Luteibacter rhizovicinus DSM 16549: one gene and its partner. The protein of the gene in region 2 interacts with the protein of the main gene of each other region in a pairwise test. Links are inferred from orthologs where the notes say so. Each region holds a gene or a part of one and is shown on either strand. Other genes may lie near its edges.

Region 1 (5,258 bases), 1.2 Mb from region 2 along the record:
CCTGCTGGGTCGCCCGAACGTAGGCAAGTCCACCCTGCTCAACGCCATGATCGGCGTGCGCCTGAGCATTGTCAGCCATCGTCCGCAGACGACGCGTCACCGCATCCTCGGCATTTCCACCAAGCCCGAGGGGCAGATCCTCTACGTGGACACGCCCGGCCTGCACCGGGGTGGCAAGCGCGCGATGAACCGCAGCCTCAACCGGGCGGCTCGCGCGGCCATCTCCGAGGTGAACCTGGCGGTTCAGGTGATCGAGGCAGGCCGCTGGACCGACGAAGACGCCGCCATGTACGCCGCGCTCGCCGAGCAGCCGGACGTGCCGAAACTTCTGGCTATCAACAAGGTGGACCTGCAGAAGGACAAGACGGCCATGCTGCCGTTCGTCGCCGATCTCATGCAGAAGCATCAGTTCGACGATGTCTACTACGTCAGCGCGCTGAAGTCGAAGGGCCTCGAAGGCCTGGAAAAAGGCATTCTCAAGCGTCTGCCGGAACAGCCGGCAGTCTACGCCGAGGATGAAATCACCGATCGCAGCGAGCGCTTCCTCGCCTCGGAAATGGTTCGCGAGCAGCTCATGCTGCGCCTCAACCAGGAACTGCCGTACGCCACCACCGTCGAGATCGAGGCCTTCCAGGATCGTCCCGACGGTATCGCCGAAGTGCACGCGGTGATCTGGGTCGAGCGTGACGGCCAGAAGGCGATCGTGATCGGCGAAGGTGGTGCCCAGCTGAAAGCGATCGGCACGTCGGCGCGCAAGGCGATGGAGACCATGTTCGAGCGTAAGGTGTTCCTCAAGCTTTGGGTCAAGGTACGCGAAGGCTGGGCCGACGACGAGAACCTGCTCAAGCGTTTCGGCTACGAATAAGCCGCCAGGCGCGAGCCCAGATGCGCGTCGAACAACAGCCCGCCTTCATCCTGCATGCCCGGCCGTACCGGGAAACCTCGATGCTCGCCGAATGCCTCACCCGCGATCATGGCCGTATCGGCGTGGTCGCGCGTGGTGTCCGGCGGGAGGGCGCGCGTACGCAGCGGGCCCAGCTCGAGCCCTTTCAGCGCGTCGAGCTCGATCTTCTGATGAAGGGGGAGCTCGCGACGCTGCGTAGCGCCGAGCCCTCGGGGCCTGTGCTTCGCCTGACCGGCGATGCCGGTCTCGCCGGGCTCTACCTCAATGAGCTTGTCGTCCGCCTGACCGGTCGGCAGGACGGCAACCCCGAGCTGTTCGCGTTCTACGACAGCACGCTGAGGCGCATGGCCGCGGGTGAGCCGCTGGCCTGGACGTTGCGCCGATTCGAGCGCGACATGCTCGATGCCCTCGGTTACGGGCTTCAGCTCGACATCGACGCCATCGACGGCTCGCCCGTGGATCCGGCGCTCGTCTATTTCTACGATCCCGAATCGGGCGTGCTTCCGGGGCGCGTTGGCGACCAGCGAGCCATCCGTGGCGCCGACCTGCTTGCGCTGGCGGCGGATACGGCGCCGGATACCGCTGGGCTCTCTTCGCTGCGCCGCATGATGCGGCTCGTGATCACCTTCCACCTTGGCGGCGGCGAGCTCAAGGCCTGGCGCGTCCTACGCTAAAGCGGTAAGCGCGAGTTCGAGTTCCGAGCGGAAGCGGAGCAGGGCGGGCGGGGAGGCCCATCGTGTTTCGATGACATGATGTTGCAGGGCTTTTGCCTGGGCGGCCAGCCGCGTCGCACCGCAGAATCCGCAGGCCGAGCGCAGCCGATGCAGGCGGTCGACCAGGGTCGCGGGGGCGTTCGCCAGGGATGCCAGCTCGGGCGCGAGCTGAAGCAACTCCTCACGAAACAGGCTGCGCAAGGCGTGCATGGTGGTCAGATCGCCGGTCGCGAGCATGGCTTCGTGGTCGTCGAGGACGTGCTCGTCACGATCGACGCCAAGGGTCGCCGTCAGGGCATTGGCAAGCGAGGCGATTCCGCAGGGCTTCTCGATGACGCACGCGAAGCCTGCTTCGATGAGGCTTTGGCGCAGGGTGGTGGGCACCTCGGCGCTGGTTGCCATCGCCACGGCGTGGCGCGAAGCGGCGTCAGGATCCGCGTGGAGCGCGACGAGGACATCGACGGCGCCGCCTGACGGCATGCGGCAATCGAGCAGGATGGCGTCGAATCGCGTCGTGCGAGCGAGGCTTAGCGCCTGCGCTCCGTCCTCGACCAGCGTGACGACATAGCCCATGGCGGCCAACGCGCCGCGGAGAAATGCCCGCGTCGAAGGGTCGTCATCGGCGACGAGTATCTGAAAAAAATGGCGGTCCGGCATGCAACGTTCCGTGTTGTTCATCTGAGTTTGGCAGAATGGCCGAGCATGCTCGCCGTATCAACCCGCACCTTCGTCCTCGTTCTTGTCGCCTGCGCCTTGTTCGCTGGGGCCGGACGCGTTCGCGCGGGCGTTTCCCTTGGCGCCGATAGCGTGCTGCTGCCCGGGGTGGGCATGAGCGGGATGCAGGCCGACATAAATTCGGCACCGGACGGACAAGGATTGCAGCTGACGCTGTCAGCCAATCAGGCCGACATACCCGCGATGGGGTGGCGAAAGCTGGGTGTCACCCTCGACGGCGCGCTGAATCGCGACGAGGTCGGGCGTTGGGTTTTCGAGGGCGCGCTTCGTCTGAAGGGCGCCCCCGGCGGCGCGCTCACCAATGCGCGACTGCATATGGTGGCCGACGACTCGGCCAATACACTCGAACTCTCGATCACCCAGGACAAGGCGAGCGCCAGGATCGCCCTGCCGATCGATCAGACCACCCATGCCCAGATCACCTTGAAGGATCTGCCCGCCGGATGGCTCAACGGTCTTCTGTCCACCGTGTGGTCGGGGCATACGACCACCGGCCGCGTGGATGCGGATCTTGCGCTCGACCTGCTCGACGACGGCATGCAGGCCGCCGGCCAGTTCGCCTTCGACGGGATGGGCTTCGACAGTCCAGGCGGCAAGCTAGCCGGGCAAAAGCTGTCGGCGAGCGGAAGGCTGGGCCTCGGCAGTCGCGCCGGCAGTGCGTCGATCGACCTCGATGCCAGCCTGCGCGGCGGCGAGCTTCTGCTCGGCCCGCTCTATGCAAGCCTGCCCTCGCACGCCGTGCAGCTTTCGCTGGCAACGCGTTCGCAGAAGGGTAGCCTGGCGATACCGCGTCTGCGTCTCACCGATCCGGATGCCCTGCAACTCGAGGGCGAGCTGGCCTTCAACGCGAACGGCGACCTGACGCAACTGCAACTGGACCGCTTCAACGCCCGTCTTCCCGCCGCTTACGATCGCTACGGCAAGGGCTGGCTTCGTACTCTTGGCATCGACGGGCTGCTGGGGGCGGGCGAGGTCAGTGGTCAGGTGGGGATGAATGCCGGCGGCCTGACCGCGTTCGCCCTGCAGACCAGCGGCCTGGACCTAGCGGTTGCCCAGGGTCGTCTCGGTGTCACGGGCCTGCATGGGGCGTTGGACTGGAGTGCGACGGAGGATCGCCCGGTTACCAAGCTCGGCTGGCGTGCGCTTCAGGTGTACCAGATCCCGAATGGTGCCGCCGAAGCGAACTGGCGGAGCCGTGGTGGCACGTTGGCGCTGGAGAAGCCATTGGTCGTCCCGGTACTCGACGGACAGCTCCGCGTGCAGAGCCTGTCCTTCAAGCCGGCGGCCGCGAGCGGCGAGCGCTTGCAGACCTCGCTGGCATTGACCCAGATCGACATGGGGGCGCTTTGCCGCGCACTGGGCTGGCCCGAGTTCAAAGGAACGATCGGAGGGGCCATCCCGTCGATGCGCTATGTCGACGATCGCGTGGAGATGGGCGGTGGCCTGTCGCTCAACGTCTTCGACGGCTTTGTTGACATCACCCGCATGACTGTCTCGCAACCCTTTGGCAATGCTCCGGTTCTGACCGGCAATATCGCCCTCCGCCAGCTCGATCTGGCGCTGCTGACTTCGGTGTTTGATTTCGGCAGCATCACGGGACGGCTCGATGGCGCGCTGGACGATCTCCGCCTCGTTGCCTGGAAACCCGCGGCCTTCAAGTCCACCTTCACCGCGAACGACGGTGGCCGGATCAGCCAGAAGGCCGTCAATAACCTCACCGCGGTGGGTGGCGGGGGTATCGCTGGCGGCCTCCAGGGCACGGTGCTGAAGATCTTCAAGACATTTGGCTACAAGCGCATCGGGTTGACCTGCGTGCTCAAGGGCGATGTCTGCTCGATGGGCGGGCTGGGCAATGCGAAGGATGGCTACACTATCGTCGAAGGTAGCGGTTTGCCGCGCCTCACGGTGGTGGGTCACCAGCGTGAGGTCGACTGGCCGACCCTGGTCAGGCGCCTGCAGGCGGCCACGGAAGGTGGCGGACCGGTGATACGATGATGATTCGAAAGGGAGTTAGCAATGATGCGTAAGGCACTGATTGGAATCATGACATCTGCGGCGATCGCCCTGGTCGGGTGCGTCACCATCAACGTGTACTTCCCCGAGGCGGCGGCGCAGAAAGCTGCCGACCAGTTCATCGGCAACGTGCTCGACGACAGCGGTGTCGCACCGGCTGCCCAGGGTTCGGGCGCGGCCACACCGGCCAAGCCGGTACCTGGAAAGCAGCCGTCCGCCTCCCTGCTCGATCTGGTGATTCCCGCGGCCCAGGCCGCCGATGCGCCCAACATCCAGATCAGCACGCCGCAGACGGATGCCATCCGTGTGCGCATGACGGCGCGCTTCGGTGGTCAGCTCAAGGCTTTGTTCAATAGCGGCGCCGTGGGATTTACCGCCAACGGGCAGGTCGTCGTGCGCGATGCCGGCTCGTTGCCGCTGGACCAGCGCTCGCAGGCCAACGCCATCGTCGACGAGGAAAACAGCGACCGCGACGCGCTTTACCGGGAGATCGCCCGGGCCAACGGTCACCCCGAATGGGAGGCGCAGATCCGCAAGACCTTCGCCGAGGGCTGGGTCCAGCGCTCGCCGCCGGGCTGGTATTATCAGGACGCCTCCGGCGCCTGGAAGCGCAAATAGGCAATCGCCAGGAACGCTCGCCGCCATCCGTGCGGCGCGTCCTCCCAGCCAGCCCGGACCCTCGTCGTCCGGGCTTTACGTTTTTGAGCGCATGACCGAACTCGAAGCCACCATCACCGACCTCACCCACGATGTCCGGGGAGTCGCCCGCATCGACAACAAGGCCACCTTCGTATCTGGCGCGTTGCCGGGCGAACGTGTCGCGTTCCGGTACGTCAAGCGCCATCGCAATTACGACGATGCCGAACTCGTCAGCGTGATCGAAGCCTCGCCGC
Region 2 (7,803 bases):
TCGGCCTTTTCGCGCACGCGGATTATCTTGCCGCCGCCGGCCGGCCGAAGACGCTTGAGGACCTGACCCGCCACGCCTTGATCGGTTACGACGAAGAGACGCCCTATATCCGCGCCACCCGTCCGGCGGACATGCCGTACCGACGCGAATTCTTCAGCTTGCGTACGGACAACGATCTCGCCGGACTGGCCGCTATCCGGGCGGGTTTCGGGATCGGCGCCTGCCAGGTGCCCCTGGGACGGCGCGCCGGGCTGGTGCGACTGTTTCCCAAGGCGGTGGATATTCCGTTGCCGATCTGGGTGGTCATGCACGAGGACCAGCGCAGCAGCCTTCGCATTCGCGCGGTATTCGACCATCTGGTGGAGGGCCTGGCGGCCTATGGCGGCAGTCGGGCCGGCGCAAAACTGCTAACCTCCGGCGCCTGACCGACCGGAGATTTGCCATGAGCCTGATCCAGACCCCCGTTTCTTACGGCGAGCTGATCGACAAGATGACGATCCTTCAGATCAAGCTGCAGGAAATCAAGGACGACGCCAAGCTGGCCAACGTGCGCAACGAGCTCGAACTGCTCGATGCGACGTGGAAGAACGACAAGGCCTCGGAGACCGATATCGCGCACGAAACCGCGCGTCTGCTCGCGGTCAACCAGCGCCTGTGGAAGATCGAGGACGACATCCGCATGAAGGAGCGTGCCCAGGCCTTCGATCAGGCGTTCATCCAGCTCGCCCGCTCGGTGTACATCGAGAACGACGAGCGCGCGGCGATCAAGCGCGAGATCAACATGAAGCTGGGTTCGACCCTCGTCGAAGAAAAGTCCTACCAGGACTACCGCGCCCCGCAGGCCTGATAACGCACTCTCGCCACTCGGGTAGGAGCCGATTTATCGGCGATGCCTTTTGTGGGAGCCGATGAATCGGCTCCTACAAGGCTGCGGTTATTTTGCGAGGGCGATTCCCAGGTGGTCGGCGCAGGCTTCGAAGCGCGCGATCATGTCGTCGACTTCGACCAGGTCCATGACGCCGGGCTTTTCGATCTTCGTGCCCCACGGAATTTCTGAAGCCGGCTTGCCGAAGAACTTGCGGGAAGCGGCATCGTATTTGTCGACGCACCAGCGGCGGTCCGAGTACGGTCCGGAGCGCTCGGGATTGCTCGCCGCATGCAGGCCGAGCACTTTCACGCCGGCCGCGTTGGCCATGTGCATCGGGCCCGAATCCGGCGTGAGAATCATGGAACTGCGCGAGAGCAGGGCCATGAAACGCTTCAACGTGTCCTTGCCCGTCAGGTCCATGGGGGCCTGCTTCACCGCCGCGAGAATGCTGTCCGCCAGTGCACGCTCCGGTGCCGACGGACCACCGACGAGCGCTACGCGCAGGCCACGAGCCATCGCATGGTCGATCAGCGCCGCATAGCGTTCCACCCGCCAGTTGCGCACCGTATGGCTCGACATCGGGCTGACCAGCAGCGTCGGTGCATCGCCGGGCAGCTGTTCGGCCGCCCAGGCATGGGCTTCGTCAGGCACCGGGATATCCCAGCGCACCGCGGTCTGCTTCAGGCCGAGCGGCTCGATGAAGCTGGCCATGGCATCCAGGACGTGCTCGCCGGTGCGAGCGGGGATGCGTTCGTTGACGAACAGGCCGTGCAAGTCCTTGGACCGGGCGTGGTCGTAGCCGATGCGGCGATCCGCTTTTACGGAAAGACTCAAGAGGTTCGAGCGCAGGGCCACCTGCATGTGCAGCAGGGCATCGAAGCGACGGCCGGCGAGGGCCTCGCGCACGGCGCTCACGCCAGCGCGACCCTGGCCCTTGTCGAAGGTGATGAACTCCACCCCCGGCAGGTCGCCTACCAGGCGGCGCTCGAGCTTGCCGATGATCCAGGTGAGCCTTGTCTGCGGCGCCTTTTCCTGCAGGGTGCGTATCAGCGGCGTTACGTGCGTCACGTCACCGATGGCGGACGTCCGCATGATGCAGAGGCTGGAGTCTCCCGGCGGGAGGGGGCGGCTTGTTAGACTGGGCAAGATCGATCACCGGATAGGAGGCCGCTCCACGGCGGCCCGAAAATGACAGAAGAACGCGTAGCGGAGGCGGCGGGCGGCACGATTCTGTTCGACGCCACCCGTACATCTCAAGTCGACAGCCTCTGGTTCTCGCCCGCCCATTGGAGTGAGCGCGATGCCCTGCGCTCGCAGGCCGGCGGTCGCGGCGGCGTATCGGTGATCGAAACGCCGGCCGGTGAGGCCGTGCTTCGCCATTATCGGCGCGGTGGCATGGTGGCCCGAATCTTCGGCGACCGCTACCTGTTCACGGGCCGGGGTCGCACCCGCAGCGTACGCGAATTCCGCCTGCTGGCTGAGCTGGAGCGCCGGGGTCTGCCGGTATCGCCGCCGTTGGCCACACGTTACGTGCGCTACTGGCTGCGTTACTCGGCGGACCTGATCACCTTGCGGATTCCCGAGGCGGCCACCCTGGCCGAACGCCTGAACGATGGCGCCTTCAATGTCGCCCTGGCGGGGAAGGTGGGTGAGTTGATCGCCCGTTTTCATCGTGAGGGTGCCTGGCATGCGGATCTCAATGCGCACAACATCCTGGTCAATCCACAAGGCCTCTACCTCATCGACTTCGATCGCGGCCGCCTTCGCCGACCGTCGCTGCATTGGCGGCTGGCGAACCTGGCTCGCCTGAAGCGATCGCTGATCAAGATCGGCGCCCGCGATGCCGGCGGCGACACCTTCGACGCCGAGCTCTGGCCGGCCCTGATCGAGCACTACGAGCGGAGTCTTAAAGGGTGAGCTGGAACCTGCACTTCCTTGGCACGGGCGCGGCGCACGCCGTGGAGCTCGGATCCTCCGCCGTCGTCGTCGAGCGCGACGGCCGGCCCCTGCTCCTGGTGGACTGTGGCCCGGACACGCTGGACCGCTACGTGGCGGCTTACGGCGCCCCGCCGCCGGCGCTCTACGTGACCCACGTCCACATGGACCATGTCGCCGGCATGGAGCGGTTGTTCTTCCGTCTGTGGTTCGACGAAGCCTTGCGCGGTCGCACGCGGGTCTACCTGCACGCGGGGCTCCTGCCGTGGCTGCAGGGCAGGGTGGCCGACTACCCGGGTGCCCTGGCCGAGGGCGGAGTGAACTACTGGGAGGCCTTCCACCTCATCCCCTGCACGCGTGGTTTCTGGCACGAGGGTGAGTGGTTCGACGTCTTCCCGACCCGCCACCACGTGCAAGGCACCTCGTACGGCCTCGCCCTGCGTGGCAGCTTCGTCTACACCGGCGATACGCGGCCGGTGCCCGAGGCGCTGGCGCTGCATGGCGCCCACGGCGAACTCATCGCCCACGATTGTGGCGTCGTCGGCAACCCGTCCCACACCGGGGTGGACGATCTCGAGCGCGAATACCCGGAGGAGGTCCGCGCCCGTATGGCGCTGTACCACTACGGGAGCGTCGACGACGGCGAAACGCTGGTCTCACGTGGCTACCGGATCGCCCGTCCGGGCGAGCGACTGCCGCTTCCGGCGCCCGAACCACCGCGTCCGACGGCCGGTTGAGGCGGTTTCGTCGTTCCGCCCTTGTCTCGCCGCACCGCTGAAGTTATCCTTCCGCTTCTTTGCCGGACAGGAAGCCGGGGAAGAGGATGTAAGTGGAGAGGTGTCCGAGTGGTTGAAGGAGCACGCCTGGAAAGTGTGTATACGCTAATAACGTATCGAGGGTTCGAATCCCTCTCTCTCCGCCAGTTTCAAACGTCTTTATGGTGACCCTGTCGGTCCCCCCGCGACGATAGTCCGTAAACTCCGCCAGGTCCGGAAGGAAGCAACGGTAGCGGACGACTCGGGTGCCGGGGTGTGGCTGGCAGGGTCATCGCCTTTTGAGGGCCGCGCTTTTCGGGCCGCGCTTTCACCCGTCCCGGGTCCTTGGCACAATCCACCGTCGTCCCAAGGTAATACGCATGTCCTATCAGGTCCTCGCACGCAAGTGGCGCCCGCGCAAGTTCGCCGAACTGGTGGGCCAGGAGCACGTGGTCCGCGCGCTCACGAATGCGCTCGACTCCGGGCGCATGCATCACGCCTATCTATTCACCGGCACCCGCGGCGTCGGCAAGACGACGATCGCGCGCATCTTCGCCAAGTCGCTGAACTGCGAGCGCGGTGAATCGGCCGATCCCTGTGGCGAGTGCTCCGTCTGCACGGCGGTGGACGCCGGCCGCTTCGTCGACCTCCTCGAGATCGATGCGGCCAGCAACACCGGTGTCGACGATGTCCGCGAGGTGATCGAGAACGCCCAGTACGCGCCGTCGCGCGGGCGCTTCAAGGTCTACCTGGTCGATGAGGTGCACATGCTCTCCAAGCCGGCGTTCAATGCGCTGCTGAAGACGCTGGAAGAGCCGCCGCCGCATGTGAAGTTCCTGCTCGCCACGACCGACCCGCAGAAACTGCCGGTGACGGTGCTGTCGCGCTGCCTGAAGTTCAACCTCAAGCGCCTGCTGCCGGAGCAGATTTCCGGCCAGATGCGCCATATCCTCGCCGCCGAAGGCATCGAGTACGACGATGAGGCCATCGGCGAGCTCGCGCATGGCGCGGACGGTTCGCTGCGCGACGGCCTGTCGCTGCTCGACCAGGCCATTGCCTACGGCGGCGGTGCCCTGCGCGCGGCCGATGTACGCGCCATGCTCGGCAGTGTCGAGCGCGGACAGGTACTGGGCGTGATCGAGGCACTCGCCGCTGGCGACGGCGCGGCACTCATGGGTGAGGCTGACCGCATCGCCTCGTACTCGCCGGACTTTGCCGGCGTGCTCGACGATCTCGCCACCGTGCTCCATCGCATCCAGTTGATCCAGCTGATTCCCGGCTATCGCGAGGAAGAGGGTGACGCCGGCCTGGCCGAGATCGCCAACCGCCTCGCACCCGAAGACGTGCAGCTCTACTACCAGATCGCCACCACCAGTCGCCGGGAACTCCCGCTCGCGCCGGATGCGCGGATCGGCTTCGAGATGGCGCTGCTGCGCATGTTCGCCTTCCGTCCGGCGGAAGCCGGGCAGGGCGCCGCGCCGTCCGCGCCTCGGGCTGTCGCGCCTGCGTCGGCCCGTGCCGCGATGCCCGCGCCGTCGCCTGCGCCTGTTGCCCCGTCGCGCGCGCCTGCCCCGGCGGCAGCGCCTGTCGCGAGCGCCCCGGCGCCTGCACCGGCCCCGTCACGCCCGGCGCCTGCCGCACCTCCGGTCGCCGCGCCTGTCGCTGCGCCGCCGGCACCGGTGGCACCGCAGGGCCCGCTGGTCCTCGGTGCCAATGGCTTGCCTGACTGGCACGAAGTGATCGAGCGCGCCAACCTGCGCGGTCCGATCGGTCAGCTGGCGCAGAATTCCTCGCTGCGCGAACTCGACGGCGAAGGCATGGTGCTGGCCTTGCAGCCCTCGCACATGCACCTGGCTGTCGAACCACTGACCAGCCAGATGGAAGAAAAGGTCTCCCAGGCGCTCGGTCGTCGCATTCGCATCCGCTTCATTGCCGATCACGGCAATCTGGGCACGCCGGCGGAGCGCCGGGCCCAGGCGCAGGTCGACGCGCAGGCCAACGCGGTCGCCTCGATGGAGTCCGACCCCTTTGTACGGACGCTCAAGCGCGAATTCGACGCGCGCGTCATTCCGCAATCGATCAAACCCGTGGAGCCAGGAACGTGAAAGGTCAAATTGGTCAGCTGATGCAGCAAGCCCAGCGCATGCAGGAAGATATGAAGCGTGCGCAGGATGAACTCGCCAAGACGGAAGTCACCGGTTCCGCCGGCGGCGGTCTGGTCTCCGTGACGATGTCGGGCGGCCACGAAGTGCGCGCGGTGCACATCGATCGCCAGGCGTTCGCCGATGATCCGGAGATGGCCGAGGATCTGGTCGCCGCCGCGGTGAACGACGCGGTGAACAAGATCGCCGAAATCAGCCGTTCGCGGCTGGGTGGCGTCACCGCCGGGCTGAACCTGCCCGCCGGCTTCAAGATGCCGTTCTGACCGGACGTCACGTCACACGATGACTAACGGCTCCCGCCTTCTCGGCGAACTGATCGATGCCTTGCGTTGCCTGCCGGGCGTCGGTGCGAAAAGTGCCCAGCGCATGGCCTTCCAGCTGCTCGAACGCGAGCGGCAGGGTGGTCTTCGCCTGGCAGCGGCGCTCGAGTCGGCGATGCGCGACGTGGGTAACTGCACGCGCTGCCGCAATTTCAGCGAAACACCGGTGTGTTCGCTCTGTGCGAGTCCGAGTCGCGATGCCCAGGTGCTTTGCATCGTGGAGTCGCCGTCCGATCTCGCTGCCATCGAAGGTGCGACCGGGTATCGCGGCCAGTACTTCGTGCTGCTCGGACGCCTTTCACCGCTGGATGGCCTGGGGCCGGACGAGCTCGGCTTGCCCCTGCTGGTCGAGCGACTGGGTGAGGGCGATGTTGCCGAGATGATCATCGCGACCAATCCGACGGTGGAAGGTGAAGCGACGGCGCATTACATCGGCCAGCTGGCGAAGGCTGCCGGCATTCGCGCCACCCGGCTCGCCCATGGCGTACCCCTGGGCGGCGAACTCGAGTTCGTCGACCGCGGCACGCTCGCCCATGCCTTCGGCAGCCGACAGTCGGTCGGCTGACCTTCCAGGGAGTTTTCATGACCGACACCATCTTCGCGAAGATCGTTCGCCGCGAGATCCCTGCCGACATCGTCTACGAAGACGATGACGTGCTCGCCTTCCGTGACCTCAATCCGCAGGCGCCAGTGCACGTGCTGTTCATTCCCAAGCGCGCCATTGCCACGCTCGACGACGCCGTCCCCGGCGATGCCGAGGTGCTGGGCAAGCTGCTCCTAGCCGCCGCGGCGTTCGCGCGGGCCCAGGGGCTGGCGAAGGATGGCTACCGCACGGTGATCAACACCAACGGGCACGGGGGGCAGACCGTGTTCCATATCCACGTGCACCTGCTAGCCGGCCGCCAGATGCATTGGCCGCCGGGCTGAGCGAAAAAAAGCCGGCGTGAGCCGGCTTTTTTCTTTGTCCATCAATGACCGCGCGGCGCCGGAGGCGGACGTACGATGATCGTGCGCGGGCGGTACCAGTAGGGATCGCCCCAGGGACCGTAGCCACCGTAACCGTAGCCACCCCAACCCGGACCGAAGCCCGGACCCCAGAACGGGTCGTAGAAGCCAGGGCCGTACGGCTGGATCGGCACGCGCTTCGGCCAGAGGTAGACCACATCGGCCTCGACGCGCGGGTAGGCGTAGTCGAAGTCGCCGACCTTCTGCGAGACGGCACCGTGCAGCGTACCGGTCACCGTGATCTCGCGACCGCGAGTGAAGACTTCCGGATCGTAAAAGCCGTCGCGGCAGGCCACGAAGCGGCCCTGGCTGTCGGACTTGCTGGCGGTCGGGCGGGCTTCACTGTCGAGCGGCTCGGACAGGACGAAGAAGCAGGTCTGCTGAGGACCCGGCTCCGTCTTGATGATCTCCCCGCCCCAGCGAACCTTTGCGCCCGGGGCACCGCCCTGCTGCGCGCCGGACGTCGAGACGTCGTTGAACTGGCCCTGCAGCGGCTGCGGCACCGTGGCGCACGCGCCAAGGGCCAGCGTCGCGGCGGCGATGACCAGCGGTTTGTACATGGACATGTCACATCTCCCAGAGGCACCGGACACGGCCGATGCCATGTCCTTATTTGACCACGCGGCGCACCTTTAATTCCTTCACCCGCTGCCGGAATTCACTGAGTGATTCAGGCGGCGGTTCGTCAAAGGCATAACGCGACCACAAGTAAAGCTGGCTCAACCTTTCCAAGCCATTTCGTTCGGCAGGCAACGAGC

Evidence for each region.
Region 1: the proteins of recR (region 2) and recO interact in binary tests that used the Escherichia coli proteins (3 or more experiments, as listed by UniProt). The link is inferred for Luteibacter rhizovicinus DSM 16549 from one-to-one orthologs.

What each region holds. Positions count from the first base shown.
Region 1 is NZ_CP017480.1:3,553,984-3,559,241, forward strand. What follows is about bases 1-2,731. They hold recO (DNA repair protein RecO), read left to right. Parts: upstream 1-885; coding sequence 886-1,578; downstream 1,579-2,731. Other genes in these bases: era (GTPase Era), read left to right, coding at 1-865; BJI69_RS16270 (response regulator), read right to left, coding at 1,570-2,274; BJI69_RS16275 (translocation/assembly module TamB domain-containing protein), read left to right, coding at 2,320-2,731. Outside these bases: more of BJI69_RS16275, read left to right, coding at 2,732-4,347; BJI69_RS16280 (YdbL family probable chaperone protein), read left to right, coding at 4,396-4,983; 23S rRNA (uracil(1939)-C(5))-methyltransferase RlmD, read left to right, coding at 5,075-5,258. UniProt on the Escherichia coli protein: Involved in DNA repair and RecF pathway recombination.
Region 2 is NZ_CP017480.1:4,728,079-4,735,881, reverse strand. Bases 5,054-7,803 are described here. They hold recR (recombination mediator RecR), read left to right. Parts: upstream 5,054-6,002; coding sequence 6,003-6,605; downstream 6,606-7,803. Other genes in these bases: BJI69_RS21625 (transglutaminase TgpA family protein), read right to left, coding at 7,655-7,803; BJI69_RS21630 (Slp family lipoprotein), read right to left, coding at 7,009-7,611; BJI69_RS21635 (histidine triad nucleotide-binding protein), read left to right, coding at 6,623-6,967; BJI69_RS21645 (YbaB/EbfC family nucleoid-associated protein), read left to right, coding at 5,660-5,983; dnaX (DNA polymerase III subunit gamma/tau), read left to right, coding at 5,054-5,663. Outside these bases: BJI69_RS21685 (LysR family transcriptional regulator), read left to right, coding at 1-425; BJI69_RS21680 (DUF6165 family protein), read left to right, coding at 443-847; BJI69_RS21675 (glycosyltransferase family 9 protein), read right to left, coding at 935-1,960; BJI69_RS21670 (3-deoxy-D-manno-octulosonic acid kinase), read left to right, coding at 2,057-2,785; BJI69_RS21665 (MBL fold metallo-hydrolase), read left to right, coding at 2,782-3,540; more of dnaX, read left to right, coding at 3,939-5,053. UniProt on the Escherichia coli protein: May play a role in DNA repair. It seems to be involved in an RecBC-independent recombinational process of DNA repair. It may act with RecF and RecO.